3 regions of the Mesorhizobium sp. WSM1497 genome follow, and region 3 is predicted to be linked to each of the others. Evidence: riboswitches for the same ligand, from Rfam matches in the RefSeq annotation. Region 3 holds a riboswitch; each other region holds the start of a gene.

Region 1 (9,581 bases), 1.5 Mb from region 3:
AACTGCGCTTCGACGATGGCGCGGGCGTTGCTGTTGTTGCCGCGCTTGGCGAAATAGGCCACGACATCGGCCTCGGCCAGGATGCGGGCGGCTTTTAGGGTCAGCAGTTCGGGGTCGCCAGGACCGGTGCCGACGCCAACGAGGCGGCCTTTGAGAAAGGCGTTCACAGGCCAGGCCTCGCCAATGAATTGAGCGCGGCGGCGGTCATGGCACTGCCGCCAAGCCGGCCACGCACGATGGCGTAGGGAACGCCGTGGGAATTCTCGGCCAGCGCATCCTTGGATTCGGCCGCACCGACGAAACCGACCGGCATGCCGATGATGGCCGCCGGCTTCGGTGCGCCATCGCGCAGTTTTTCCAGGAGATAGAATAGCGCGGTCGGCGCATTGCCGATGGCAACCACAGAGCCGGCCATGCGCTCGCCCCAGAGGTCGATGGCGGCGGCCGAGCGGGTGTTGCCGATCTCCCTGGCGATGTCGTGCGTACGCGGGTCGCGCAAGGTGCAGATCACCTCGTTGCCCGCCGGCAGCCTAGCGCGGGTGACGCCATGTGAGACCATTTCCGCGTCGCAGAAGATCGGCGCGCCGGCCGCCAAAGCGGTGCGGGCGGCGGCAACGAAATCGGTGGAGAACACAAAATGATTTGAAGCTTCGACCTGGCCGCAGGCATGGATCATGCGAATGGCGACATCGGCCTCAGCTTCGGAGAAGTGCGACAGATCGGCCTCGGCGCGGATGATGGCGAAGGAGCGCTCGTAGATCGCCGTGCCGTCATGGATGTAGTCGTAGGCGGCCATGCTCATTTCCGTTTTTCAGTTTGGGCCTGTCGGTAGGCCTCGGCGATACCGGCCGGCCCGAGCCTTGTCAGGCAAGCGGCGGCGGTTTCACCTTGATATCGTGTGCTGCGGATCATCGCCGCGACGCGGCCGATGCCGCGCGCGGCGTCATAGCCCGGCCTGTAGCCGGCAGGAAGGGCCTTTGCCGTCGCGTTCACGACAAGTCCGGCTCCATTTTCGCCGCCGACGATCGTCAGCGCTGCCGGACCGGGGTGGGCGCAGCCTTTGGCACAGCCGGAAATGTGAAGGGTGAAGTCGAGGATGTCGGCTGTTTCAGCGGCTATCGTCTCGGCGATGTCGCGTGTGGCGATGCGGCCGGAGGCGCAGGCCGGCATGCCCGGGCAAGCGGCAATGCGCGTGCGCGGGTCGGTGGGGGCGATGACGAAGCCGAGGGTGGCGGCTGTGTGCTGGAGGGGGCGGTTGGCGGCGGTTGGCTGACCGAGGAAGAGCAGGGCGCGACCGGGGGCGAGGCGGATTTCGGTTGTACCGAGGGTGAGGGCGTGTTGGGCGAGGGCGATGATGTTGTCCGCCGGCATGCTGCCGTAGGGCAGGGCGATGCCGAGGGCGGTGGCGTGGCCGGCTAAGGGGAAAAGGCCGATAGGTTTGCGCGAGGCGCCCCCCTTTGCCCTGCCGGACATCTCCCCCTCTAGGGGGGAGATTACGCCGTCACCGATGGTTTCGCCAATCTCCGGTGTTGTTAAGGAAAAGCCGGCGTCGAAGCTGCCAATCTCCCCCCCTGAGGGGGAGATGTCCGGCAGGACAGATCGGGGCGCCTCGCGCAAACTCGTCGAGCATAGCCAACCCGCCAGAGACACTAATTGCCTCTCCGATAAATCCCTTGCGTGAGCCTCGCGGCCTTTCTCTGCAACCATCCTTAGAGCTGCAACGGCAATATCGCGCGCCGCACTTTGATCGGCAAACGCCAGCGGCCTCGCATTCTGCCCGTCACCCGCGACAGACACCCGCCACCGAACTCCCGCATCGGTGCGCGTCGCAGCAAGCCGCACGTCGGCCGTGACCGCATCCATGGTGAGTTGCCCGCAGCCGTCCACAACGACCGACACCCTCGGCCCTAGGCGTTGTACGAGCCCAGCTTCTTCGATCGCAGCCCTGATACGTTCAGCCAGCGGCCGGGGATCGGCAATCTCTTGCGGATCAATGCCGGCCAGCGGCCCGGTCTCGACCGGCACGCCGGTGCGAACCGCGATATCAAGCGCATCGACCTCCGCCGCCAGCAGCGCAGCACTTTGCGCCGTCAGGCCGCGTATCTGCAGGCTGCCGCGCGCGGTGACTTCCATGATGCCATTGCCGTGCCGCAAAGCGGATTCGGCTAGTCCGATCAACGACTCTGGCGACATCCCCCCAGCGACCGGGTTGAGCCGCACCAGCAGGCCGTCGCCGGTTTGCATCGGCGCCGACAAAGCCGGACAGGCGCCGCGGCGCGAGAAGGCGTTCATGCCGCCACCCCAAGCGCTTCTGCCTCGGCGATCAGGGCTGCGAGATCGTCGTCGATGGAATTGCGCAGGGGATGCCACAGGCCGCGCCGGCGCGCCGACAGGAAGCGCTCGGCGATGATTTTTGCGGCGGCTGGGTTTTCGCGCAGGATGAAGGCGCGGACCATGGGATCGCCTAGATAGGCATCATGAACCGCCTCGATCAGCGTTCCCGAAATGGCGTGCGTGGTTTCGGCGAAGCCGACCAGCCGGTCGACGGTTTCGGCGAATTCGGAGGCACCGCGCGGGCCGTGCCGCATCTGGCCAGCGATGAAACGGGCATTAACGGCGCGAGCACGCACGACACGCGCTACGGCCTCACTGATCGAGCGTGGCTTCGGCTTTTGCGGGTCCGTGGTGTCGAGCACGATGACGTCGGCATTCCTGCCGAGCGCCGCAACTGCTGCGGAAAAGCCGCCGATGAAGGCGACATCGGCGGAGCCCTCGAGGATGTCGCGGCCGGGGTCGTCGCCGGTGTGGACGAGAAGATCGGCTTCGGCGATGCGGCCCTCGAAGGCGCCGGGCGCGGAGATGCCTTCGCCCCCGGCGCCGCCATAGGCGTGCGATGTAGCGTCGAGATAGGCGCGGCCGATTTCGTCGCGCGCGCTCCAGTCGCCGGAGGACATGAGATCCTCGACGCCGGTGCCATAGGTGCCCGGCGAGGTGCCGAAGATGCGCGGGCTGATCTTGCCGTCGGCGCGCGTTTTGGCCGCGAGCGGGTTTTCCGAATCGTCCTCGTCGCGCGCGGCAACCGCGTTGGCTGCGGCATCGATCAGCGCGATCTGGGTCGGGAACATGTCCCGGAACAGGCCTGATATGCGCCATGTGACATCGACGCGTGGCCTTCCGAGCGTGGCCGGCGGCAGCACTTCGATGCCGGTGATGCGGCCGGTGGCCAAATCCCATTGCGGCCGGCAGCCCATCAGCGCCAGGCCTTGAGCGATCTCCTCGCCGCCGGTGCGCAGCGATGCCGAGCCCCAGAGATCGATGACCAGCGAGCGTGGCCAGTCGCCATGCGACTGCATGTAGCCGCGCACGACTTCCTCCGCCGCTGCCCTGCCCAGATCATAGGCGGTCGGCGTCGGCATGGTGCGCGGGTCCGAGGTGAACAGATTGCGGCCGGTGGGCAAGACGTCCGAGCGGCCGCGCGTAGGCGCGCCGGCCGGACCGGCCTTGACGTGGCCGCCATCGAGCGCGGCAAGCAGCGCCGCCTTCTCGGCTTCAGCGCTCTGGCGGCGCATGGCGTCGGGCTCATCCTCCGGAGCGCGGCCATAGATATGCAGCCCGTCCTTGATGGCGAAATCCTTGAGATCGCAAAGCCAGGCGTCGATGCGGCGCAGCGCCTCGTCCGGCGCGTCGGTCGTGGCGACGCCGGCTTCGGAGGCGAGACCGGTTTTTTGCGCGGTGTCGACGATCAGTTTCGCCAGTCGGTCACGGCGGCGACGGTCGAGCCCGTCGGCCTGGGCATATTCATCGACCAGCCGCTCGAGCTTGTGCTGGTTTTCGTCCAGCCCGGCGCCGGTCAGCGGAGGCGGCAAATGGCCAAGGGTGACGGCGGCAATGCGCCGCTTGGCCTGCGCCGCTTCGCCCGGGTTGGAGACGATGAAGGGATAGATGACGGGCAGGGGGCCGGTGACGATCTCCGGAAAGCAGTTTTCCGACAGAGCAACGGTTTTGCCCGGCAGCCATTCAAGCGTGCCATGGGCGCCGACATGGACCAGCGCGTGGACGCCGAGCGACTTGCGCAGCCAGAGGCCGAAGGCGATCAGCGCATGGCGCGGGGGCAGCGTCGGGTCGTGGTAGTCGGCGCGGCGGTCGACGGAGCGGCCGCGGTCGGGGGCGAGGGCGATGGTGACGTTGCCGAAGGTGGCGGCGCGGAAGGGGAAGCTTCCGCGCAAACCTGTTTCGTCTTCCGCTTTGCCCCAAGCGGCTTCGACCGCAGTAATTGCCGCAGTCGGCAACTCCGTCGAGAAGGCAATGTAGTTATCCAAGGCCAATCCAGTATCGCTGGCTTCCAGCAAATCCAGCAACCCACGCGGCGTCTCTGGAATCCCCTCAATCATATAGCCCTGCTCCTTCAGGTCATGCAGCATGGCGAGCACGCTGGACGGCACGTCGAGGCCCACGGCATAGCCGGTGCGGCCAGGAGCGCTAGGGTAATCCGGGATCAGGATGGCCAGCTTGCGCCGGGCGCGGGGTGTCTCCTGTAACTTGATGAAGGCCGCGACGCGGTCAGCGACCTGCGCCACGCGATCCGGTTCCGGCCGGTTGGCGAAGGCGCGGTGGCCGAGTGCGGGATCGGTCTCGGTCTCGCCCTTGAAGGAAATGGCGCCGGCGAGGACGCGGCCGTCGAGTTCGGGCAGCACGACATGCATGGCGAGGTCGGCGGGTGCCAGGCCACGCTGGTTGTTTTGCCAGATGTCGCGGCGGGTGGTGGCGACGATGACCTGGAAGACAGGCACGCCGGCGCGGTCGAACAGCGTTTCGATGCCGGGTTCGGCGCCTGAGGCGAAAGCGGTCGCGGTGATGATGGCGGCGGGCTTCAGCGCCGTCAGTGCTGTTTCCACGAAGGCGAGGGAGGTTGGGTCCTTGAGGCTGGAGACGAAGATCGGGACTGGGTCGATGCCGCGCTGCCGCAGCGCTTCAACAAGCGCATCGATGGGCGCGACATCGGCGGCCAGCAGCATCGAGCGATAGAACAGGATGGGGATGATAGGAGCGTTGACGTTGTAAGCGCCAGCATTCGATAAGTCCGGCTTCTCCACAACTCCACATCCGGGCACGTAAAAACCAGCTTTCGGCACCACCACCGGGCCGATAACTTCCGCATCCTGTCCCGCCAACCCCGCCAGCCTGCACACCAGCGCGCTCATATTGGCCGGGCCGCCCTCGCGGAAATAGTCGAGCAGGCCGTCCAGTTCCTCGCGCGGCAGGGTCGAGGCTTCGATCAGGCGCAGATCCTCGTCGCGGCATTCGCCGGGCAGCAGCGCCAGTTTTATGCCGCGTTCGCGGGCGGTCGAGGCAAGCTGGTCGCAGCCGTAGCGCCACCAGTCGTAGCCGCCGAGGATGCGCACGAGGATGATCTTGGCATGGCGGGCGACGCTGTCGACCCAGAGGTCGACGGACATCGGATGGCGCAGGTCGCGCAACGCCGCCAGCCGCATCGAGGGCAGGCGGTCGGCATCGGCCTTCCACGCTGCCGCCAGTCCGGCGAGGTCGCTGTCGGTGAAGGACAGGGCCACGATATCCGCCGGCGTCTGCCGCAGATCGACCGGCTCGGCGAGGTCGTCGAGCGAGGCGGATGTCGTGGTTAGGATGTGCATCGCAATCCGTGTCCGAAATCAGCCGGCGAGTATACGCTCGATCGCCGGGCGGTTCAGCCCTTTCAGGCCGATGACGACGAGGCGCGAGCGGCGGTCGTCCTGCGCGGTCCAGGCGCGGTCATAGTAATGATTGACGCGCGGCCCGACGGCCTGCAGCAACAGCCGCATCGGCTTGCCGCCGACCTCGACGAAGCCTTTTACACGCAGCACGTTCTCTTCTTCTGCGACCGTGGCGACGCGTTTTGCCAGTTCATCGGGATTGGCGACCGAGGCTATGTCGACAATGAAGGTGTCGAAGTCGTCATGCTCGTGGTCGAAGGCGCCGTCATGATGGGATTTGCGGTTCTCGATGTCGTCCTCGACGGCGAGACCGAGCCCGAGCAGCACGGAGGGATCGACCTTGCCATGCGACGTCGGCACGATCTTCACTGCGCGGGCGGAGTGTTCGCCAATGATGGCATTGGCGCGGGCGGTGCCGGCGGCGTCCATCAGGTCGCTCTTCGACAGGATGATCAGGTCGGCGCAGGCGATCTGGTCCTCGAACACTTCTTCCACCGGATCGTCGTGGTCGAGCGTCTCGTCCCCGGCGCGCTGCGCCTGGAGGGCCTCCATGTCGTTGGCGACGCGGCCTTCGGCCAATGCCGGTCCGTCGACCACGGCGATGACGCCATCGACGGTCACCCGGCTTTTCACGCTCGGCCACTGAAAGGCCTGGACCAGCGGCTTGGGCAGTGCCAGGCCCGAGGTTTCGATCAGGATATGGTCGACCTTCGGCGTCAGCGACAGGATTTGGTCGAGCGCCGGGACGAAATCATCGGCGACGGTGCAGCAGATACAGCCATTGGCCAGTTCGACGATGTTTTCCTCGGGGCAGGTGTCGATACCGCATCCCTTGAGGATCTCGCCATCGATGCCGATGTCGCCGAATTCGTTGACGATGATGGCGATGCGCTTGCCGCCGGCGTTTTCCAGGAGATGGCGGACCAGCGTCGTCTTGCCGGCGCCGAGGAAGCCAGTGACGACGGTGCAGGGAACGCGGGATACGGAAGTGGTCATGGTCAATCCTTCAGCATGTCGATGGGTGGAATGCGGGCCACGAGGCCGCGCTTCAGGCTATCGGGGCGGCCACGCCACGGGATCAGGCCATCTTTCGAGGTGGCGAAGAGCTTTGCGCCTGTCACGAGGTCGGCGCCGCTGGTCGCGGTCAGGTCGCCGAAGACATAGCTCCAGCAACCGTCGCGCAGGATCGCGGCGCTGAGGCGCCGCTTGCAATTGCCAAGGCATTCGACGCTGCGGATGCGGATATCGTCGCCAGCGGCGGCGCGGCGCGTGTCGTCCGTCAGCAACTCGCCGGCGCGGGGATGAGCGTCGGAGCCGGTCTCATTGCGGCAGGAGCCGCAGACGATGATGGTGACGCCGGCCAAGGCATCATCATGGCCGGACGAAATATCCGCTGTGCCAGCCGAAAAACTGCTGTCGTGGTCCAAAGATCGGGCTCCTTGCCCGGAAACCCGCCGGGCGATCGGATTCTACAGTCGCAGACGGCAGGTCTCCTGGCTCGCGAGTCATCGCCTTGGGTAGCCGCCTTCCCGGGAATTCCCAGTGGTTTTCGGCCTTGGCTCTTCGCTTACAGTTGCGGGGACAGCCGCGGATTTGGGATTTTGCCCCGCACCGCATTCCCTCTTAGCCCTTGCCGTTGCGGGCAAGGGACCATCTGGAACCGGATTTAGGCTTTTGCGGGCGGCGGTGTCAACGCGAGCTTACGACACGGCTATGTCGGCCAGCGCCGGCCCCAAATCCCCGGCAGGCGTCACTTCGATGCGTTCGAGCCCGAGCCAACCTTGCATCTGCTTCAATTCCTCGAACAACTCCGCAGCGGTTTCAGGCGGCGCACCGGGCTCCGCATAGGCTGCATGGACGCGCAGTATGCCGGCCGGGCGGTCTGCCTTGAGGTCGATGCGCGCCACGATCCGGTCGCCGAGCAGGAACGGCAGGACATAATAGCCATACTGCCGCTTGTCGGCCGGTGTGTAGATCTCGATGCGGTAGTGGAAATCGAACAGCCGCTCGGTGCGCGAGCGCTCGAAGACGACCGGATCGAAGGGTGCCAGCAAGGCGCGGGCCTCGACTTTGCGCGGCAGGCGGGCGTCCCGGTGAAGATAGGCCGGCTTGTCCCAGCCTTCGACACGCACCGGCAGCAACTCGCCCGTTTCAACCAGTTCCTCCAACCGGCCTTTCATATCGGCCGGCGACAGGCGGAAATAATCGCGCAAATCGCTTGAAGTCGCCACGCCGTGGGCGCGGGCGGAAATGCGCAGCAATTCGCGGTGCGCGTCCTCAGGCGTCGGCACCGGCAGATCGAGGATCGCCTGCGGCAGCACGCGCTCGGGCAGGTCATAGAAGCGCTCGAAACCGCGGCGGTGCGCCGTGGTGATGCGGCCGGCCCAGAACAGCCATTCGAAAGCGTGTTTGGCATGGCTCCAGCCCCACCAGCCGCCCGAACCTTTCTGGCCCTCCAGCGCGGAAGCGGCGATCGGGCCGCGTTCGGCGACCTCGCGGTAGATCTCTTCGATGTAGGCGGCGTGCTCGCGGCCCCATTTGGCGAGACCCAGATACATTTCCTCGCCCCGCTCGGCGCGCTGCATGCGCCAGCGCATCAGCGGGTATGTCTCGACCGGCAGGAAGGAGGCCTCGTGCGCCCAGTATTCGAAAACCATGCGCTTGCGCGTCACGGCCGCGTTGTCGAGCAGCGAGAACGGGTAGGGGCCAAGGCGCGAATAGAGCGGCATATAATGAGCGCGCACCACCGCGCTGACGGAATCGATCTGCAACAGGCCGGTGCGGGACAGCGTGCGGGCAAAATGCCGGCGGTCGGGCGTGCCGGTCGGGCGAGGATCGAGGAACCCCTGGGCGGCAAGCGCAATGCGCCGGGCCATTGGGAGCGAGATCTTTTCCTTCATGCAGATATCACTTTGACGTGTTTTGACCGAGGGTCGAATGGCTGATTCCAACCCATGCTAGCAGGGTTTTGGCGGCATCCATGTCAGGAGAGAAAAGTGGAGTAAAAAGCGAAGGAAATCAAACAGGAGCGGATCGGACCAGTTTGCCGCGATATGCCGTCCAGGTCGATGTTTTGAACAAGGTTTGACTTGCTTCGCTGGAAGTGCTGCGCTAACCCTCGCCGCGTTGCAGCATAGGCCCTTAAAACGGTTCAGCGGTTAAACTGTCACGCTTCCGCATTAGGGTCCGGTGCTGTAATCAACGTGGATTGGCGCCAACGGAAAGCCGAGCATGAACGCACTCTTGAGCTCATACCTGCCCATCGTCCTGTTCATAGGCGTGGCGCTGGTTGTCGGCCTGGCGCTGCTGGCCGCGCCCTTCCTGGTGGCCTACCGCAATCCCGATCCCGAAAAGCTTTCCGCCTACGAGTGCGGTTTCAACTCGTTCGACGACGCCCGCATGAAGTTCGACATCCGTTTCTACCTGGTGTCGATCCTGTTCATCATCTTCGACCTGGAAGTAGCCTTCCTGTTTCCGTGGGCGGTGTCGTTTTCGAAGATCGGCATGCTCGGTTTCTGGTCGATGATGGTTTTTTTGGCGGTGCTGACCATCGGCTTTGCCTATGAATGGAAAAAAGGAGCGCTGGAATGGGATTGAACGACAGTTCAGGCACCCTCGTCGCGCCGAAGCCCAAGGGCATCATCGATCCCAACACCGGCAGGCCGGTGGGGGAGGACGATCCCTTCTTCCTCGAGATCAACAACGAGTTGGCCGACAAGGGCTTTCTGGTCACTTCGACCGAGGCGCTCATCACCTGGGCGCGCAGCGGGTCGCTGATGTTCATGACCTTCGGCCTCGCCTGCTGCGCGGTCGAGATGATCCACACCTCGATGCCGCGCTATGATTCGGAGCGGTTCGGCGTCGCGCCGC
Region 2 (9,581 bases), 1.9 Mb from region 3:
GTGTCAGGCACAAAAAAGAGCGGCGGGCCGGGCCCGCCGCTCTTTGACTTGGAGATCGACTTCGGTTGTTAGTTGTTGCCGAAGAGGTTGCGGTCGGCACCTTGCGGAGCAGACTTCTGGGTGGTGTCACCCGACGAGTTCAGCAGCTTGTAAACCGGCGAACCGGTGTTGCGTACCGAAGAGGTGCGCGTGCTGTCGACCGAAGTCGTGGCGGCAGGCTGATTGGCACCATTGGAGCCAAAGTTGTCGCTGCCGGCGAAGGCACTGCCGGTGATGGCCAGAACGGCGGCGGCAGCAATAAGGATCTTGTTCATTTTAGTCTCCTGAATTCTGGATTTCGCCAGGACGGCAGACACAGCTGCCGTCGGTTGCGAAATTGGTTGTTAGCGACCGAAGAGGTTACGGTCGCTGCCCTGAGCGGGCGTCTGGGCAGCCGGTTCCGAGGTCTTGGTGGAAGCCGTGTACGACTGGTCCACAGCGGCGGCAGGCTGGTTCGGGCCGTTCGAACCGTAGTTGTCGCTGCCCGCGAAAGCGCTGCCGGTGATGGCCAGAACGGCGGCGGCAGCAATGAGGATCTTGTTCATCTTGAATACTCCTGAATGTCTGAATTTCGCCAGGGCGGCGGGCGAGCCCGCCGTCGACCGGAAAACTGGGAATCGGCTGTTAGTTGTTGCCGAAGAGGTTGCGGTCAGCACCCTGGGCAGGCGCCTGAGCAGCCGGTTCCGACTTCTTGGTCGAAGCGGTGTACGAGCTGTCGACAGCAGTGGCTGCCGCGGCGTTCGAACCGTAGTGGTCGCTACCAGCGAAGGCGCTGCCGGAAATGGCCAGAAGGGCTGCGGCAGTGAGAATGATCTTTTTCATTTTTGGTACTCCAGTATCGTCTTTTTCCGTCCGTCTAGCGGCGTGTCTTGGAAATGAAATCGCGTCGTTCGGACAGCCCCGATGTGGGAGGGCAAGGTCGTCTTTTCCAATCACGAAGTTGTTCCGTGTGGACCATGAATCCACACCTTGAAATTGTGCCAACGGAATCTACGGATGCATTTTTCTTCTTCACATCAGTGCGTTAGGTGTATCCACCTGATGGATCACTGACTGTTTCAGAGGCCCAGCGTTCACACCGTCCTGCACGCACCGTCAACAGAAACGAACCGTTCGGTTCGATTTTAGAGCAAGCTAATAGTCACTTTTCGAAACCGTTAACCTTTTTTGACCCCCGCGAAGGGTCGGATTCGCGAAGATCGCAGCCGGCAAATGGCCGCCCGGGAGGTGGGATCTCGGCCCGCGACGATCTGCAGTAGCGTTTCGCATGCCGTGTCGCGCCGCATGGATACGATGTCGTTTTCATGCCGACGGCGCGCCCGCGATCGTGGTTAGATCATACCATCTCAGGTGCCGCTTCGTGACGACGAGGCGGAGAATTGGGAAGCCGGTCAGAATCCGGCGCTGCCCCCGCAACGGTGGTGGAGTTCAAGTCGCAACGGGAGACCACTGGGCAACCGCCTGGGAAGGTGTCGCGATGGTCCGCAAGGACAACTCCAGAGCCCGGAAACCAGCCCGAGATTTTTAGACTCGACTGATCGCGGTGGGCGGTCAAGAGGTGGATAGCGCATGTCCGGCACACAGCCGGCCTGTGTTTCAATCCTTCCTCCGTCACCACCAGTTCAGTCCTTAGGAACGAGGACAGGACATGGATATCCGCAACGACATGCTGAGGCTCCTGAAGGGGCGCCGGCAAGGCTTTTCGCTGGAGCAGCCCTTCTACACCGATCCGGACTACTTCAAGCTCGACATGGAGCTGATCTGGTATCGCGACTGGCTGTTCATCGGCCATGATTGCGAACTGCCGAAGCCGGGCAGCTACATCACCGTGCAGGTCGGCGATTATCCGGTCGTCCTTGTCCGCGACCAGCACGGCAAGATCAACGCCTTCCACAATTCCTGCCGCCATCGCGGCAGCCGCGTGTGCAACACGGAGAAGGGTACCGCGGCAAAGCTCGTCTGCCCGTATCATCAGTGGACCTACGAGCTGGACGGCCGCCTGCTGTTTGCCCGCCAGATGGCCGACGGTTTCGACAAGAGTGATTTCGGCCTGAAGCCGGTCGCCTGCGAGAGCGTCGGCGGCTACATCTTCATCTGCCTGGCCAAGGAACCGGCAGATTTCGCGCCGATGCGGGCGATGATCGAACCCTATCTTTTGCCGCACCGGCTGCGTGAAGCAAAGATCGCCTTCGAGAGCACGATCGTCGAGAAGGGCAACTGGAAGCTGGTCTGGGAAAACAACCGCGAGTGCTACCACTGCGCCGCCAATCATCCCGAGTTGTGCAAGACCTTCCCCGAGGCTCCAACCGTAACCGGCGTCCATGGCGCCGACAGCGACCCTGAAATGGTCGCACACTGGGCCAGATGCGAGGCATCAGGCTTGCCGAGCAAATTCCGCATCGATCCGGCAGGGCAGTACCGCGCCACCCGCGCGCCGCTGCTGCGCGATGCCGTCAGCTACACCATGACGGGAAAACGGGCGGTCCAGAAGAACCTGTCCGACAGCGTTTCAACCGACCGCATCGGCTCCTTGCTGCTCTATCACTATCCGACGACCTGGAACCATATCCTCGGCGACCACGCCGTTACCTTCCGCGTGCTGCCGATCAGTGCCACGGAAACCGCGGTGACCACGAAATGGCTCGTCCACAAGGATGCGGTCGAAGGCGTCGACTACGACCTCGCTGAGCTCACCCATGTCTGGACCGAGACCAACGACCAGGACCGCCGCATCGTCGAGGAAAACGCCTTCGGCATCCTGTCGCCGGCCTATGAACCAGGCCCCTATTCGGAGCTGCATGAGGGCGGCGTGATCCAGTTCGTCGAGTGGTACGCGTCGTTCATCGGGCCGCGCCTTGCCGAAGGCGGCCGGCCGGCCCTGCGCAGCGTCGCCTAGCCCAGGGGACAAGAGGATGAATGCGATGACGGACCTTGGCCTCTATCGCCATCTCGACCAGATGACGCCCTGGAACGACAGGCTGCAGGTGCTGGAAGTGATCGGCGTCAGCGACGAAGCGCCTGACGTGAAGACCTTCACCTTCCGCTCCGACAACCAGACCTGGTTCCGCTACAAACCGGGGCAGTTCGTGACTCTGGAACTGCCGACATCGGACGGGCCGCTGATGCGCACCTACACGCTGTCGTCCTCGCCGTCGCGGCCGTTCTCGATCGCGGTGACGGTCAAGGCGCAGGCGGGCAGCACCGGTACGCGCTGGATGTTCGACCATCTGACGCCCGGTTCGCACGTCAAGGCCTATGGGCCGACCGGCGACTTCTCGCTGCACAGCCACCCGGCCGCCAAATATCTGTTCATTTCGGCCGGTTCCGGCGTGACGCCGATGATGTCGATGCTGCGCTGGCTGAACGACTGCGCCCCATGGACCGATGTCGGCTTCGTCAACTGCGCGCGCCGCCCGGAAGAGATCATTTTCCGCAAGGAGCTCGAACTGCTCGGCAGCCGCATGCCTGGGCTGTCGCTCGGCTTCATGATCGAGGAGCGGTCGAGCCGCGAGGGCTGGTTCGGCCATATGGGCCGCATCGACGCGATCCGGCTGCCATTGCTGGCGCCCGATTTCCGCGAGCGCGAGATTTTCTGCTGCGGCCCCGATCCTTTCATGCGCGCCGTGCGCGGCATGCTGGACGCCGCCGGCTTCGACATGGCGAAATACCATCAGGAAAGCTTTGCCGCGCCTGCCGTGGAGGAGATCCCGGCGCCGTTCTCGCCGCCGGCGGAAGACGGCGCCGCTGCCACCGTGGAGGCCGTGACACCGATCCGGTTCTCGCATTCCGATGTCGATGCCGAATGCGTCGCCGGCCAGACGGTGCTGCAGACGGCACGCGCCTCGGGGGTGCGGATTCCCGCCGCCTGCGAGTTCGGCCTGTGCGGCACCTGCAAGGTGAGGAAGGTCGCGGGCGACGTCGAGATGAGCCACAATGGCGGCATCCTCGATCACGAAATCGAGGACGGCTTTATCCTCGCCTGTTGCTCGAAGCCGCTTTCAGCGCTTGAAATCGAGGCGTGACCGGCAGGCACGGTCAGAGACTGTCCATGCCCGCGCGGCCTGCAGCTGCGCTCGCCCGGGCCTAAGCCATCTTGCCAAAAACCCTGCAAATGGTTAGACGCCTGCAACGGTGGGGTTGACCGTAGGGCCCGAAGATCATCTCCGCGGCCTGCTTCGGCGGGGAGCAAACATGCGACAATCCGGCGTATATGCCATTGCCAGCAAGGATATCGTCTTTGAATCCTTCGATGGCGAAGCCGTCGTTCTCGACCTGACCACCGGTAAATATTTCGGCTTCTCTGATTCAGGCAGCAGGCTTTGGGATGCACTGTCGTCCGGCGTGCCTGCCTCCGAACTGGTCGGCGCCGCGACCGGAATTGGCGCCCTCGATGCCGCCGCGATTGACGGCTTTGTTTCACAATTGCTCGAATTCGGTTTGCTGGCGGCCGCAACCGATGGCGTGGCAAGACCGGTTCCCAGCGAATTGCTGGCTCAGCTCGCCGCTGCCGGCGAGCCCCTCAAGGTCGACATCCATGACGACCTTGCCGACCTCATTGTCGTCGATCCCATCCACGAGGTCGAGGAGCCCCTCGGCTGGCCCGCGGTGAAGCAGGCCAACTGAGGCGCCCGCCAGGCTCTCGTTGCCGGACAGCTCCGGAACAGGCAGACCATGCCAAACGTCACTCTCGAAAACCTGACTGACTACGCACGTCATGTCCTGGCGCAAGCGCAGAGCAGCGCCGCGCATTATCCACTGACCTGCAAGGTGGGCTTGCCGCATCTGGAGTTGACCGCGCTTGTGAGTGCCGGCGCGTTGGCGGATGCCTTCGCTCATGGCTTTGTCACGGCTCCGGACAACCGAGCGCCTGCCGACCTCTGCCGCATCTTCGTCGCACATCCCGGCATTGACGGCATCGCGGCACCGGCCAGATGGGGCCAAGGACCCTTCACACAGCATGGCTTCGCCACAAGGCTGGCGGAAGCCGGATTGCGCGGCAACCATTTCCATGACCTGGATTTCTGGCAGTTCTATGATCCGCAACGTCGCGTTGGCGTGCAATTGATGGCCTCGGCCGATGCCTTTCCACCGTGGGAGCCGGGAGCGCCGCTGCGCCCCTTCCTCCATTGGGAATATGCGGCACGTGGCATGCGGCTGGCCCATGCGGGGACGCTCGGCACCAAAGGCAGGGGCGTACTGCTGGCCGGCGCGGGCGGCGCCGGGAAATCCGGGACCGTCGCCGCCGGCCTCCTCCACGGGCTGGACAGCGTCGGCGACGATTATGTGCTGGTCGACCTCTCCAACGGCGTGACTGCCCGCCCGTTGTTTTCAACACTCAAGCAGGATCCCCAGGGATTCGCGCGACTTGGGCTGAAGCACCGGCTGAAGGCGCACGGTCCGCTCAACTGGCAAGGCAAGCATGCTTTTCACATTGACGACATTGCGCCACGGCCGGTGCCCGAAACTCTGGACATCGTTGCGCTGGTGGTGCCACATATCGGCGGAGGCGGGGCAAGTTCGATCGTGCCGGTGTCGCGCAGGGATGCCATGATTGCCTTGGCGCCGTCCGGCATAGCGCAGATGCCGGGCGAGCGGGAGAGCGGCTTTCGCTTCTTCAGCGACCTGACCCGCCTGCTGCCGTGCTATCGTCTGTCGCTGGGGACGCAGCCACAGGAGATAGCCGGCACGATTGCGGACTTTCTTGTGCGGGGCGCTTCGTGAAACTGAGCGTGATAATGCCCGTCTACAACCGTGAGCGCTATGTCGTTTCGGCATTGCGCTCGCTGGTGCGGCAGCGGGACGCCGCCGATCTCGACATCATCGTCATCGACGACGGTTCGACCGACGGCTCTGCTGAGGCCGTACGCTCGATGATGCGCGAAAACCCCTGCATCCGACTCTTCCAGCAATCGAACATGGGCGTGGCCAGGGCGCGCAACGCCGGGCTGCGGCACCTGCCGCCGGATGCGGAGTTCGTGTCATTCCTGGATTCTGACGACATCTCGCTGGCCGGACGGTTCAAGGCCGATCTCGCCCGCTTCGAGGCTACCTCCGGGCTTGAGCTAACCTATTCGCTGATGACGCTGGTCGACCGGATCGACGACGAGAAGCTCGAGCCGAAGGCGGACTGCTGTACCATGACGCTTCGCGGAATTTCGCTGAGCACCGCTCTCTTCAGTCGAGCGCTTGTCGATCGCATCGGCCATTTCGACGAGGACTTTGAGCAGTCCGAGGACACGGATTATCTGTTGCGAGTCTTCGAAACCGGTCCGCGCTACGAATTGCCGAACACCGTCGCGATCTACTACCGACGCCGACGCCACGCCGGAAATGTCACCAAGGAACATAGCGGCAGGGTCCGCAACCACTTGCGTGCAATCCACAAGTCGATGCGGCGGCGCAAGGCCGATCCGTCACGGCGAGAGGTCCAGGGCATCTTCGAATTGAAGAGTCCCGCCGATTGGCGGATGCCATGATGCTCGACACAATCGGCTCGGATCAGCCAAGCCCGCAACGCTGCTGGAGACGCCGATGAGGCTGAGCGTCATCATGCCGGTCTACAATCGCGAACAATTCGTTGGCCTGGCGCTGCGCTCGTTGCTCAGGCAGCGCGAAGACATCGATCTCGACATCATCGTCATCGACGACGGGTCGACCGATGGCTCGGCAGCCGTCGTACGGTCGTTGATCGACGAGGCCCCATGCATTCGTCTTTTCCAGCAGATCAATGGCGGGGTCACCAAGGCGCGCAATGCCGGGCTGAAGCAGTTGCTGCCGCAGACGCGTCTGGTGTCGTTTCTCGATTCGGACGACATCTCCCCGATAGGCCGCTTCAAGGCGGATCTCGCCTGCTTCGAAGAGGATCCTGGCCTCGAGCTGACCTATTCGCGCATGACGCTGGTCGACAAGATAGATGGCGAGACACTGGAACCGGCCGCCGACAGCCACTCCATCACCGTGCGGGGGATCCACCTGTCCGCCGGGATCTTCGCGCGAGACCTCATCGAGCGCACCGGTGGTTTCGACGAGGATTTCAAACAGGCCGAGGACACCGACTATCTGTTGCGTATCTTTGAGAGCCAGGCAAAATACGTTATGCCCGATACGGTGGCTCTCTATTACAGGCGTCATCCCGGCAACATGACCAAGGAAGCCGATGTGCCCTTTCGCGAGTTCATGCGCGCCATTCACAAGTCGATGAAGCGTCGCAAGGCCGATCCCAGCTTGCGCCGGGTGGAGGGGATCTTCGACTTCAAGGATCTCGCGCAGTGGCGGTTCCTTTGATGGCAGGCTACGGCGTCGTCATTCCGGCTTTCAACGCGGCCGCCACCATAGGCGCGGCCCTGAACTCCGTTCTGGCCCAGACGGCAAAGGCGGAGGCCATCGTCGTGGTCGACGACGGTTCGACCGATGATTCGGCCGCGGTGATCGATGCGATGAACCTGCCGGTGACGGTGCTGCGACAGGACAATACCGGACCCGGCAGCGCAACGACCCGTGGCATTGCGGCACTCTCGACGCCGCTCATCGCGACGCTCGATGCCGACGATTTATGGTTGGCGGACAAGATCGAAAAGCAGCTGGCCTATCTCGACCGTCATCCCGGGACAGCGGGCGTCTTTACGCATTGGCGGACGTTTCGCGGCGACAGCCCCGATTTGCCCGATGCGGCCAGTGGAGCGGGCTGGTCGCGCACGACGATGATGATCCGCCAGGAGGTGGTGCAGAGCGTCGGTCCCATCATCGATCCACCAGGCGGTCGCGGCGAGATGATCGACTGGATCGCCCGGGTTCGTGAGGCAGGCTTTGTACTTGCCATGCTCGACGACGTGCTTGCATTGCGCCGCATCCGTCCGGGCAGCCTTTCCTACGGCCGCGATCCGGCACGCGACCGGGGCTATATCCAGGTCGCAAGGCTCGCCATGCAGCGGCGGGCCCAGAACAAGGCGGGCTCCAGTTGAACGCCAGGCCTGTTCGCCGCATCAGCCGCCGCTTCCCGGACTATGGCTGGTCGTGGCCCACCGGCCAGTTGGACCTGTTGCTGAAGGCGGCGCTGCTCTCCGATGAGGACGCAGCCGCTGCCTGCGCCGCGCGCTGGCTCGACGAGAACGACATCGACCTCGTCTCGTTTCGAGAACATCGTCTGCTCGCCGCCATCTCCGACAGGTTCGGCAGAAAACTGGCCGGGCATACCGCCCACCCGCGCCTCGTCGGCCTGCAGAAGATGCTGTGGACGAAGTCGCGCATGGCGATGCGCGAGGCCGAGCCGGCGCTGAAGGCGATGGCCGACGGCGGCGCCGACATCATGCTGATCAAGGGCGCCAGCCGCATTGCCTTGAACGCGTCGGCGCAGCGTGGTCGGGTGGCGCATGACATCGACATACTGGTGCGCCCGCGCGACATGGCTGCCGTCTTCGACATCTTGCGCGACCGCGACTGGCAGATCGCCTCGGGCGTCAGCGCGCAATATCTGCGAACCCGGTTGGCGTCGCTGCGGTCGATGAATTTCTTCAAGGGCCGTTTCGGCGACATCGACCTGCACCAGCTCGGCTATGATGGGTCGCAGACGAGCGCGGAAGACGACCTGGCGATCTGGCAACGGGCGGTCCCGGCACAATTCAGCGGCGTCGCGGTCTTCGTGCCATCGCCGGCCGATCGCATGGCACTGGCCATCGCCCATGGCGGCCTCGACGCCCACACCCACAGCGATTGGCTTGTCGACTGCGCGGTCGCCATCCATGCCGAAGACGTCGATTGGGGGATGTTCCTCGACATCGTCGGAAGACGCGGCCTGGCGGTTCCAGCGGCGGTGGCGTTATCCTATCTGGCGTTCGAGATCGGCATTCCGGTGCCGGAACGGACAATGGCCAGAATCTTCGAGATGGCCGACCGGGCTGGCCTGTCGCGTTGGTCGTCGGTTCTGCAAGCCAAGCCGCGCACGGATTTCGGCGGTCTGGTCTGGCTGTCGCGCGGCCTTGCCAAGCAGTTGCGCCTGAAGCGGAAGAAGGGCCGGTTGCAGCAGGAGCCGCCCGCCAAACCCTGGCGCGGGAGACCGGCCGCGGGCAAGCCGCAAGCCGCATCGGCGCCTCTGGTGTTTTCGCAGGCCATCGCCTGTCCGCAAACGACCGGCGACATGATGCTCGACATCACCGTCAGGATCGGCGTTCCGCCGGTCCGGCGCCGCATCGAAATGGAGATCAATGACGGTGGCGAGCATATCGCTCGCCTGCGTGCCGTGGCTATCAGCCGATCCGGCAGGGAACGCGTGCTGCATTTTCGCGGCAAGGTGACGCTCGACGGCGCGCGAGTTGCCTTGACGCTCGAGGCGCGACCATCGCGACAGTTTCGCGAGTGGAACGACGCGGCCACGGTGGCCGCCTATGGCGCCTTGCCTTTCCAGTTGCTGTCGGCGGGTTTCTTGCCGATCGGCTGAAGGCGAATCCGACGAACCTTTCTCGCAAGGCGGCGTCCGCTCAAACTCCGTAGCGTTCGGTGCGGATGATTTCGGCTGCAACGCCGGCATCGATCAGCGCCTGGGCTGC
Region 3 (9,581 bases):
AAACACCGGTTTTCGCCGAACGTCTCGCCGTCGAAAACCTGGGAAGGGCTGATCGGCGGACTGGTGTCGGCGAGCCTGCTCGGCGCGCTGTTGTCGTTCGTGACGCCCTTCTCGCCGCTGCAGGCGGCAGGCGTGGCCTTCGTCGCCTGCTCGATGGGATTCCTAGGCGGGCTGGTCGCCTCGGCCATCAAGCGCGACCAGGGCGTCAAGGACTGGGGCCATCTGATCGAAGGCCATGGCGGCATGATGGACCGCACCGACAGCCTGGTCTTCGCCGCCCCGGTGTTCTTCCACATCGTGCGCTATTTCTGGACCGTGTGATCCGGCGACCGGTTGCCAAAGGCGCTCAAAGCCGGTTGCGGATCAGCATGGTGACGACGAAGAACGCACCGACCGAGCTGGTGATGATGCCGATCGGCAGTTCCTGCGGCGGAAGCAGCGTTCGGGCCAGAAGATCGCTGGCCAGCAAAAGCACCGCGCCGAAGACGGCGCAGCTGGCAACCAGGCGCAGATGCAAGGGGCCTGCCAGCGGCCGCGACAGATGCGGGATCATCAGCCCGACGAAGCCGATGACCCCGGCGACAGAGACCAGGATCGCCGTCGAGAAGGCGGCGACGAGAAACGTCATTCGGCGCATGCGCGCCACTGGCACGCCAAGGCTTTCGGCGGCGTTTTCGCCGGCCAGGAAGGCATCGAGCCGGCGGTGGTTCCACAGCGCGTAAGCCAGAATGGTGCCCGCACCCAGCGCGCCGAGCCAGATATTGTCCCAGCGCGCCAGGCCAAGGCCGCCCATCGTCCAGAACAACACGGAGTGGGCGGCGCGCTGGTCGCCGGCAAAGACCAGGTAGTTGGTCAAGGCGGTGAACATGAAGGACACAGCAAGGCCGGCGAGGATCAGCCGCTCCGGCCCTTGGCCCCTCACCCGCGCGACCAGCAGCAGGACGACGCCGGCGGCCAATATGCCGCCGGTGAAGGCCGCGACCGGCAACGTCCAGATGCCAAAGCTGTCGCCGAAGACGGTGATGACGGAAACAGCACCGGCGGCGGCGCCCGACGACAGGCCGAACAGGAACGGATCGGCGAGATCGTTGCGGGTCACCGTCTGCAGCAGCGCGCCGACGACGCCGAGGCCCGCGCCGACGCAGATGGCCAGGATCGTGCGCGGCAGCCGCAGATCGACGACGATCTTGCCGACCGGCCCGGACACGTCGTGCCCGCCTAAGCCGATTGCGCGGCCAAGCGCTGCAACAACGTCGGCCAGCGGGATCAGCGTCGAGCCATAGGCGATCGACAGCAGAGCGAGAGCGGCGATCGCCGCCGCTCCCGCCAGCATGGCCAACGCAAATGCCGGATGACGCAAGCTCAAAATGCTTCCGGGTGCATGGCCTTGGCGATCTTGTCGATCGCTTCGATGTTGGCGGGTCCAGGCGTCAGCTCGGCGTAGCGCAGGGCAACGAAGCGTTCGTTCTTGACCGCGTCGGTCTCCTTCATGGCCGGATGCGCTTTCAGGAAATCGAGCAGCTTCCTGTAGCCGCCACCGTCCTGGTAATCGAGCAGGATGAGGAATTGCGGATTGCGCGACGCCACCGTTTCCCAATCCGTGTTGCCCCAGCTGGTGTCCATGTCAGCCATGATGTTGTCGCCGCCGGCGGCAGTGATCATGGCGCTGGGGATGGCGAACTTGCCTGCGGTGAACGGCTTGTCCTCGCCGGAATCGTAGAGGAACACCCGCGTGCCCTTGGCGCTGCCGACCTTGGCGGTGATGTCGGCGAGCTGCGCCTTCCAGCCAGAGACAAGCTTTTCCGCCTCTGTCTCCTTGCCGAAGATCTTGCCCAGCTTTTCGACGTCGCCATAGAGCAGGTCCATCGAGGCGGCGGGGCGGCTCTTGTCGAGATGGACGCAGCTTTCCGCCAGAACCAGCGTCTTGATGCCGTGCGGGGCAAGCGTGTCGGGCGTCACCTCGCCACCCGGCTTCATGCCGTAGTACCAGCCGGCGAAGAAGAAATCCGGCTCCACGGCCACGAGGTTTTCGAGCGTCGGATATTTCGGCGCCAGCTCCGGGATCGAACCCTGCTCTGCCTTGAATTCGGAACCGACCTTGTACCATCCGGTGATGCCCGTCAGGCCGACGATTGACGGCTGCAATTTCAGCGCGAAAGCCATCTCGGCCATGTTCAGATCGTGGATGACAGCGCGCTTCGGCGGCGCGTCGAAGGTCAGCGGCTTGCCGCAGCTGTCGACGGTTACCGGGAAGGCGAAGGCGGTCGAGGTCAGCAGCGAGACGGCAAGCGAAAAAGCGAGGCGTTTCACGGGTATGCTCCTTGTGGGTGGGATCGGGTCGACTATGGAACGGCTTCAATCACGACGGCGGCGCGGCACGGTTCGGAACCTCGAACACCGTCAACTCTCGATCCTCGGTCGGATGGCGCAGGCGCAGCACATCGATGCCGAAAATCTCGCGGATCAGCTGTTGGGCCAGCGCTTCGCGCGGTGCGGCGAGCGCTTGCAGGCGGGCATGATTCATCACCGCAACCCTGGTGGCGAAGGGTGCTACCAGCGCCAGATCGTGCAGCACCGCGATCACCGTCATCTCGAAGCCTGCCACGAGGTCGAGCAGTTCGCCGCGGGCGCGCGGGTCCAGATGGTTGGTCGGTTCGTCGAGGAACAGGATTTTGGGCTGCTGGGCGATGGCGCGCGCCAGTTGGGCGCGCTGGCGCTCGCCGCCCGACAGCGAGCCGACGGTGCGGCCAAGCAGCGGCAGCAGGCCGGTCCGGCGCAGCGCCTCGACGGCGATATCGCGTTCCTCGCGCCTGCGCCGCAGCCCGGCGTGCGGGACCCGGCCAAGCTCGACATAATCGATCACCGCCAGCCGCGGATCGGGCTGGTCGGTCTGGCCGACAACGGCGATATGCAACGCCCGCTCGGCGGCCGAAATCCTGTCCAGCCCGCGTCCGCCAAGCTTCACCTCGCCGGAACTTGGCCGCAGCATGCCCGACAGCATGCGCAGCAGCGTCGTCTTGCCGGCGCCGTTGGGACCGATGATGGCAAGGCGATCGCCAGCGGCCACCGAGAAGCTGACCGCCTGGACCAGATTCCGCCCATTCGCCATGGCACAGAGGTCATGGGCTTCGAGAAGCACTGCGCTCATCGGCTGCTGCCCGCCGGATTGCGGGGACGGCAAAGCGTGCGCATGGTGATGCGATGATCGATGGAGCCGTCCAACTTTCCGTCACTTTCCAAAACTGGCGACGGAAGGAAGCTGGCGAACCGGCCGACAAGACCGGGACTCGCGTTTCCTCCCGGCACACCCCGTCCGGTCAACTCAGTGATGGCAGGTCTCCTGGCTCGCGGGTCGTTGCGCCATCCTGCCTTCCCAGCCTTGCCGGCCAGTGGCATTCACGGATTTTGCTCGCCGCTTACAGTTGCGGGGGCAGCCACGGCCTCGACCTGAACAGGCCTCACCGTGTTCCCTTTTCACCCCTCGCCTTTCGGCTCGGGGACCATCACCACTTCAGCGTAGATTTCCACCAAACGCTTCGCAATGGATTTCTCGGACGAAGTGGTGGGCCAGCTAAGGGAAACAGGCATTGCACGCTCACTTTATGTAATAACATAACATTCTTAGGAGATGACGCGGCCCGCTGTCAAGCGAAAGCCCATGGGATCGGCGCAGATTGCACGGGATGCGCAATTTCGATCAAACTGGCCGCGCCAGGAAACGCCAAGATGATCCGGCCAATGCGAAAAGGAGCCCCATGAACCCGACCGAGAAAGCGCTGTGGTTCGTCGAGAGCCATCTGCCGGAGGCGATCTCGCTTGACGATGTCGCGCAAAGCAGCGGCGTGTCGCGTTTTCATGTGACGCGCGCCTTCGGCGCCGCAACCGGCCGCTCGGTGATGGGTTACATGCGCTCACGCCGGCTGACCGAGGCGGCGCGCAAGCTGGCCGGCGGAGCGCCCGACATCCTCGCCGTCGCGCTCGACGCCGGCTACAACTCGCATGAGGCGTTCACCCGTGCCTTCCGCGATCAGTTCGGCACCACGCCGGAACTGGTGCGCGCGCAAGGCTCGACCAACAACCTCGACCTCGTGGAGCCGATCCTGATGGACCAGTCCTTCCTCACCAATCTCGAACCACCGCGCTTCGAGACCAGCCGGCCGTTCCTGATCGCCGGCCTCGGCGAACGCTACAGCTGTGAAACCAGCGCCGGGATTCCGATGCAGTGGCAGCGTTTTGCACCCTATATCGGCAACATCCCCGGCGAGATCTCAGGCGTTTTCTACGGCGTCTGCCTTAACGGCGACGACGCGGGCAATTTCGACTATGTCGTCGGCGTCGAAGTGTCCGGCTTTGCGGATCTGCCGAAGGACTTCTATCGGGTGCGGGTGCCGGCGCAGAAATATGCGGTGTTCTCGCACCGCGAGCACATCTCATCCATCCGCCGGACGATCAACACGATCTGGAACAGTTGGCTGCCCGACTCCGGTCACGAAATCGCGGATGCACCGGAATTCGAGCGCTATGGACCGGAGTTCGATGCCCACAGCGGCAATGGCGGGCTGGAGATCTGGGTACCGGTGAAGGCGTAGCTCGATCACGCCATCGGCAGCGCCGGCCAGCGATCGATGACCTTTCCGCCGGAAAACACGGCGATCGACCCGAATTGCTGCAGCACGGCCTCGCTCTGCGTCGGCCTTAGAAACGCGTAGTCGCCTGGCCTTGCGGTCGCATCGGCGGGCAAGCCCATGAATTGCTGGTTGGAGGACAGGCCGAGCAGGCCGTTCGTCTTCATGCCTTGGGGGAAGACCGGCTCGGCCATCCACTTGCCGCCATAGAGATAGCAGCCCTTGCGCGGAAACCGGCCGAGCGCCTGCAGCAGGCGGGTGACGGCCGGCGGGCCAGGCAGCATCGGCTCGACCACTTTCAGGATCGGCGTAGCGATGAAAGCCGCCGGCTGGAAGCCGTCGAGGCCTGGCGTATCGAAGTCGCTGGGCAGCACGAAGGCCGAGCCCATCGACACTTCATTGGCCGCGCCGCCACGATGAAGCAGCGCGGTCTTGCTGCCGCCGATGTTGAGGATGCGGCGCTGGTCGGCGCCGAGACAAGCGACGAACGCCGCAGCCTGCGCCGACGCCTCCGCCAATGCCTTTGCCGGTCCGCCGAAAAGGCCGGGAATGAGCGGCGCATGCGCCTCGTAGGCCATGACGCCTTCGCAATGCAGCCGGACCGGCAACGCGCTCAACGCCTTCGACAAGGCCGCGGGATCAGCAAAGCCGCCGCGATGCAGCCCGACATCGATCTCGAAAGCGATGCGCAGGCCGATGCCGAGTTCGTCAGCGAGAGCACCGTATTCCGCCAGTCTCTCCTCGCTGTCGATCAGCCAGCAGACACGCGACCAGTCGGCATCACCCTTCACCAGCGCAGCCCTTGCCGCACCGATCGGCATCGGCTTGCCGTAGAGCAGATCGGCATCCGGAAACGCCTTCAGCACCGCCTCGCTGATCGGCGGGTGGAAGGTCATGAAGCGCTCATGGCGAAGCGCCTTGCCTATATGCGCAAGCAGCGGCAGGCAGGCGAGCGATTTGTCGACCAGCCGCACGGCCAGGCCGGGATCCAGCCTCCTTTTTACCAGGGCAATGTTTCCGTCCAGCCGATCGCGGTCGAGCAGCAGGCAGGGTCGGAAGATGCCGGCGGTCTTCAGCGCATCCGAGAGGGTGGAAAAATAGGTGCTCATCATTCGATGCCGAACAGGCCGGCCATGTAGGGCGACACGAAGCGGTTTTCCGGATCGATGTCGCGGCGCGCCGCCATGGCATCGTCCCAGCGCGGGTAGAGCTTTTTCAGCTCCGCCGCTTTCAGGCTGTGCATCTTGCCCCAATGCGGCCGGCCGCCATATCTGCGGAAGATCGGCTCTGCCGCCCGCATGAACGGCAAAGGATCGTTCGCGGCGTCATGGTGGATGGCGACGGAGCAGGTCAGCCTGTTGTAGAATGGCGAAAGCCAGAACTGGTCCGGCGCGACCGAGCGCACCTCCATCGGGAAATAGACCTCGGGAAAGCGCTTCTCGGTCAGCTCGATGATCTCGGCCAGCGCCTTCGGCCCTTCCTCGAACGGCAAATGATATTCCATCTCGTTGAACTTGGTCTGCCGGTCGCTGGCATAGACGTTGAGCCAGTCCTGCACGTAGTCCTCGGCGGGAAACTTGGCGGCCGCCGATCGGATCAGGCGGCCACGCAGCGATGGCAGCCAGGCAAGTGAAGTGCGCAGCCTGCGCAGTGTCCTCAAACCCGCCTCGTCCTCTTCCGGCGGCCGCGTGGTGGGTGCGGCATCGCTGAAATCGCTGGCGATGAACTGCGCATAGCCGGAAAACGGAATGTAGTAGAATTCGGCCGAGCGATGCGCGGCCATCATCGCCTCGAAATCGCGCAGCATCTCGGTGATCGGCAGCACATATTTGCGGCGGCGCAACCGGTAGGTCGCGATGTTGTTCAGCGTCACTTCGGTGAGCACGCCGAAAGCGCCGAGCGCGACACCGATGGCGTGGATCATGTCCCGATCCCCTGCCCGCTTGAAGTCGCGGACCTTGCCAAGCCCGTCGACGATCTGCACCGTCTCCAGCTGCGTGTGATAGGCGCCGAGCGTCGGCCCAGAGCCGTGCGTGGCTGTGCCCAGCGCGCCGCCGATCGCCTGGCGGTCGATATCGCCCATGTTGGGCAGGCCCTGGCCAATGCCTTGCAGGATGTGCATGAGCGGGCCGAGCCGGGTCCCTGCCCGCACCCGCGCCTGATGTTTTTGCGCGTCGTGCGAGACCAGCCCTTCCAGTCTCTCCAGGGACAGGATCGTGCCCTGCGATTTCACCAGCGGTGTGAAGGAATGACCGGCGCCGGCAACGCGCACCGGGCCGGGCGCGGTCCGGACGAGATCACCGAGTTCACCGGCATCGCCGGGGCTGGCGATCAGCTTGGGCTCGGCACTTACGAAGCCCGACCAGTTGCTCCAAGTGTTCGACATGGCGCTCCCCGCTCAGGCAACCGCACGACGGCGACGTGACACAAGAACGAAGAGACCGAGCAGCGCCACGCTTGCCACCGCGCTGGCGGCGGCGAATTCCGGCACTGACCGGAAATCCTTGCCGTCGATGAGCAGCGACGCCGCAATCGGCCCGAGCGCCAGGCCGAACAGTTGGGCTGCCGGCACCAGCAGCACAGCGGTGCGCGTCTCGTCGGCGGTGATCGCCAGACGGATCTGGTAGGGCACGATGAACAGCAGGATAAAGCCCATGGCCAGGGCAGCGACCCAGAACGTCGTCAGGCCGGGGCTGCTGGCAAGAACCAGGGAACTGACAAGCGCCACGACGCCGATCGCCGCGATGGCAAGGCGATAATCGATGCGCGCCTCGAACGCGGTCGCCGTCATCGCCCCCAGGACCTGCACCGCGAGGCTGGCCGAGACGATCAGGCCGACGGTGCGGCCATCGATGCCGTATTGCGCGCCTAGCGGCTCCAGGAAAGCCCAGACCGCGCCGAAGAACATGAAGTAGCAGAAGACCGACAACAGCGCGGTCATTGAGGGAACCGTCAGCACATTGGCCAGATTCTCTTCCTTGGGCAGGTCGGCATAGTCACCGGGCACGGTGAAAGCGACCGCCAGCGACACGACGCAGACGACGGCAAGAACGATGAAGCCACCCTCCGACCCTGCGGCCGGAATGACATAGAGCGCCAGCAACAGGGCGAGCGCGCATTGCGCCAGCGTCTGCATGGTGACGAAATAGCCGCCGATGCGCTCGGCGCGCCGCGAACGGGCGATCAATTCGGTGGCGACCGCGACCAGACCGCCTTCAGCGAGCCCTGCCAGGGCGCGGGCCGCAATCAGCATGTTGGCGCTCTCGGCATAGGCCGTCCACACATTGGCCAGCGCCAGCAGCAGCAGAAGGACGGCACTTTTCCAGCGCATATTGTGGGCCGAAAGCAGCATCGCCACGACGGCCGAACCGATGGCAATGGCGATCATCTCGGCGGTGGCGACCAGCGCCAGTTCGTCGCCGCTGACATGGCCTTCGGTGTAGAGAGCTCCGAGCAGCACCGGCTGCAGGCCGAGGATGAGCAGGCCGACCGAACCGATCCACAGAGCCGAGGCAAGCTGCCAGCCGGTCGGATTGCCAACCAGCCAGTCGCCACTGCCTGCATGGCCGGTATCTGTCGAAGCCAAAGGCGCCTCCCAACGTCCTTGCCGCGCGGCAAAAAAGCTGACAACCTGTCAGTATTTCAGAAACTGATACTTGATCATATTTCTTGTCAACCGGAATCTAAAAACCGTGCGAAAGATCGGTGCATGACGGAATTGAAGAGAATGGCGACCGAGCCGAGGCGCAAGCCCAAGCAGGAACGCAGCCGCGAGCGCATCGACGCGATCCTGTCGACGACCATGCGGCTGATCGGGGAAAAGGGTATCGACGCCGTCACCATGAAGGAGGTCGGCATGCTGGCGGGCGGGCCGATCGCCACCGTCTACCACTATTTTCCCAACAAATCGGCGATCCTGGCGATGCTCTATGAGCGGTTTTCAGAGGTCAGCCGGGCACGGCTGACGACGATCATCGCCGAAATCCACGAGGCGAAAGATGTCATCGTGGCCGCTGACCGGCTGCTCGATGATTATCTCAGCCGTGTCGCCGGCGATCCGGCCATCCAGGATCTGCAGAACGCCATCCAGGCCGACAAGGCGCTCAAGAACCTCGACCTCGCCGAAACGCGTCACCAAGCCAAAATGTTCTGCGACCACGTCATCGCCTTGATCGAGCCCGAGAGGCGCGAGCAGTTCGAACGTATGGTTCTGCTGATCTTCCAGCTCGCCGGCGGCGTGGTGCGCCTGGCGCTCGCCGAGGACGAGGCGGAAAGCCGCCGGACCATCGAGGATTACCGGTCTATCATTCACACGCAGCTGCGGCTGTTCCTCTAGAGCCGCGCCTATTTCGCCCGATGGACGAGGCCTTCGAAGCCGTGTGTCAGATCCGAAGCGCCGGCCGCGAACATCTTGACGAGATTTTGCGGACGGCCGGGAGTCTTGTTCGCATCGAGGAGGATGGCCCTGCCCTCATGCATGACGAAATCGAATTTTCCATAGTCGAAGCCGAGTTCACGCCGGCGCTCACGCAGTTCGTCGGGCACCGGATACGGGCTCGCGCCGGATCGTCTCCGATGCCTTGACCAGGCCGTTTGGGGAGACGTAGCGGGTGCAGCGCTCTCGCTCTCCGCAAAACACCCAGAAACGAACAGCAAAACCGTCGGGTTCTCTCTCCGGAATGAACTTTTCCACGACGAGATCGTCGCAATCAAAGACGCCGTCCGGAACGTCGCCGAGAGATCTGTGGATCTCATAGGGGTGCAAGATTGGCAAATGCGGAAACGGCGGCTGTTTGCCCGCGCGCTCGGATCGCCGGTTGAGGAGCGTCTCCGGGATTCCCCGATTGTTGAGATTGCTTTTGACGATCACCTGACCTTGCCAGCTGTCGGTTTTGTCGATCAATGCACCGCTGATCCGCCGTTTGGATATGTCGGCGGCGCCGATGTTGAGGCAGA

The links. Region 3 has a riboswitch for cobalamin ahead of A9K65_RS25405 (ABC transporter ATP-binding protein). Riboswitches for the same ligand answer to the same signal wherever they lie in the genome.
Region 1: linked by a shared signal. The riboswitch ahead of A9K65_RS17765 (DUF1636 family protein) and the one ahead of A9K65_RS25405 (ABC transporter ATP-binding protein) in region 3 are both predicted to bind cobalamin.
Region 2: linked by a shared signal. The riboswitch ahead of A9K65_RS02000 (aromatic ring-hydroxylating dioxygenase subunit alpha) and the one ahead of A9K65_RS25405 (ABC transporter ATP-binding protein) in region 3 are both predicted to bind cobalamin.

Annotation. Positions count from the first base shown of each region.
Region 1 covers NZ_CP021070.1:3,653,262-3,662,842, forward strand. Annotated here, with positions in the region: gene A9K65_RS17740 (precorrin-2 C(20)-methyltransferase) at 1-167, opposite strand, end outside; gene A9K65_RS17745 (precorrin-8X methylmutase) at 164-796, opposite strand; gene cobG (precorrin-3B synthase) at 799-2,292, opposite strand; gene cobN (cobaltochelatase subunit CobN) at 2,289-5,651, opposite strand; gene cobW (cobalamin biosynthesis protein CobW) at 5,670-6,707, opposite strand; gene A9K65_RS17765 (DUF1636 family protein) at 6,710-7,138, opposite strand; cobalamin riboswitch at 7,177-7,381, opposite strand; gene A9K65_RS17770 (winged helix-turn-helix domain-containing protein) at 7,412-8,611, opposite strand; gene A9K65_RS17775 (NADH-quinone oxidoreductase subunit A) at 8,943-9,308, shown strand; gene A9K65_RS17780 (NADH-quinone oxidoreductase subunit B) at 9,299-9,581, shown strand, end outside.
Region 2 covers NZ_CP021070.1:434,437-444,017, forward strand. Annotated here, with positions in the region: gene A9K65_RS01985 (DUF680 domain-containing protein) at 69-314, opposite strand; gene A9K65_RS01990 (DUF680 domain-containing protein) at 384-584, opposite strand; gene A9K65_RS01995 (DUF680 domain-containing protein) at 664-861, opposite strand; cobalamin riboswitch at 1,371-1,573, shown strand; gene A9K65_RS02000 (aromatic ring-hydroxylating dioxygenase subunit alpha) at 1,688-2,935, shown strand; gene A9K65_RS02005 (hybrid-cluster NAD(P)-dependent oxidoreductase) at 2,961-4,061, shown strand; gene A9K65_RS02010 (PqqD family protein) at 4,231-4,662, shown strand; gene A9K65_RS02015 (serine kinase) at 4,711-5,760, shown strand; gene A9K65_RS02020 (glycosyltransferase family A protein) at 5,757-6,515, shown strand; gene A9K65_RS02025 (glycosyltransferase family A protein) at 6,571-7,323, shown strand; gene A9K65_RS02030 (glycosyltransferase family A protein) at 7,323-8,000, shown strand; gene A9K65_RS02035 (nucleotidyltransferase family protein) at 7,997-9,472, shown strand; gene A9K65_RS02040 (FAD-binding oxidoreductase) at 9,513-9,581, opposite strand, start outside.
Region 3 covers NZ_CP021070.1:5,173,837-5,183,417, forward strand. Annotated here, with positions in the region: gene A9K65_RS25390 (phosphatidate cytidylyltransferase) at 1-321, shown strand, start outside; gene A9K65_RS25395 (iron ABC transporter permease) at 347-1,333, opposite strand; gene A9K65_RS25400 (ABC transporter substrate-binding protein) at 1,363-2,310, opposite strand; gene A9K65_RS25405 (ABC transporter ATP-binding protein) at 2,360-3,148, opposite strand; cobalamin riboswitch at 3,313-3,520, opposite strand; gene A9K65_RS25410 (AraC family transcriptional regulator) at 3,756-4,589, shown strand; gene A9K65_RS25415 (alanine racemase) at 4,595-5,734, opposite strand; gene A9K65_RS25420 (D-arabinono-1,4-lactone oxidase) at 5,734-7,011, opposite strand; gene A9K65_RS25425 (MFS transporter) at 7,024-8,211, opposite strand; gene A9K65_RS25430 (TetR/AcrR family transcriptional regulator) at 8,335-8,961, shown strand; gene A9K65_RS36110 (hypothetical protein) at 8,970-9,170, opposite strand; gene A9K65_RS25435 (hypothetical protein) at 9,151-9,581, opposite strand, start outside.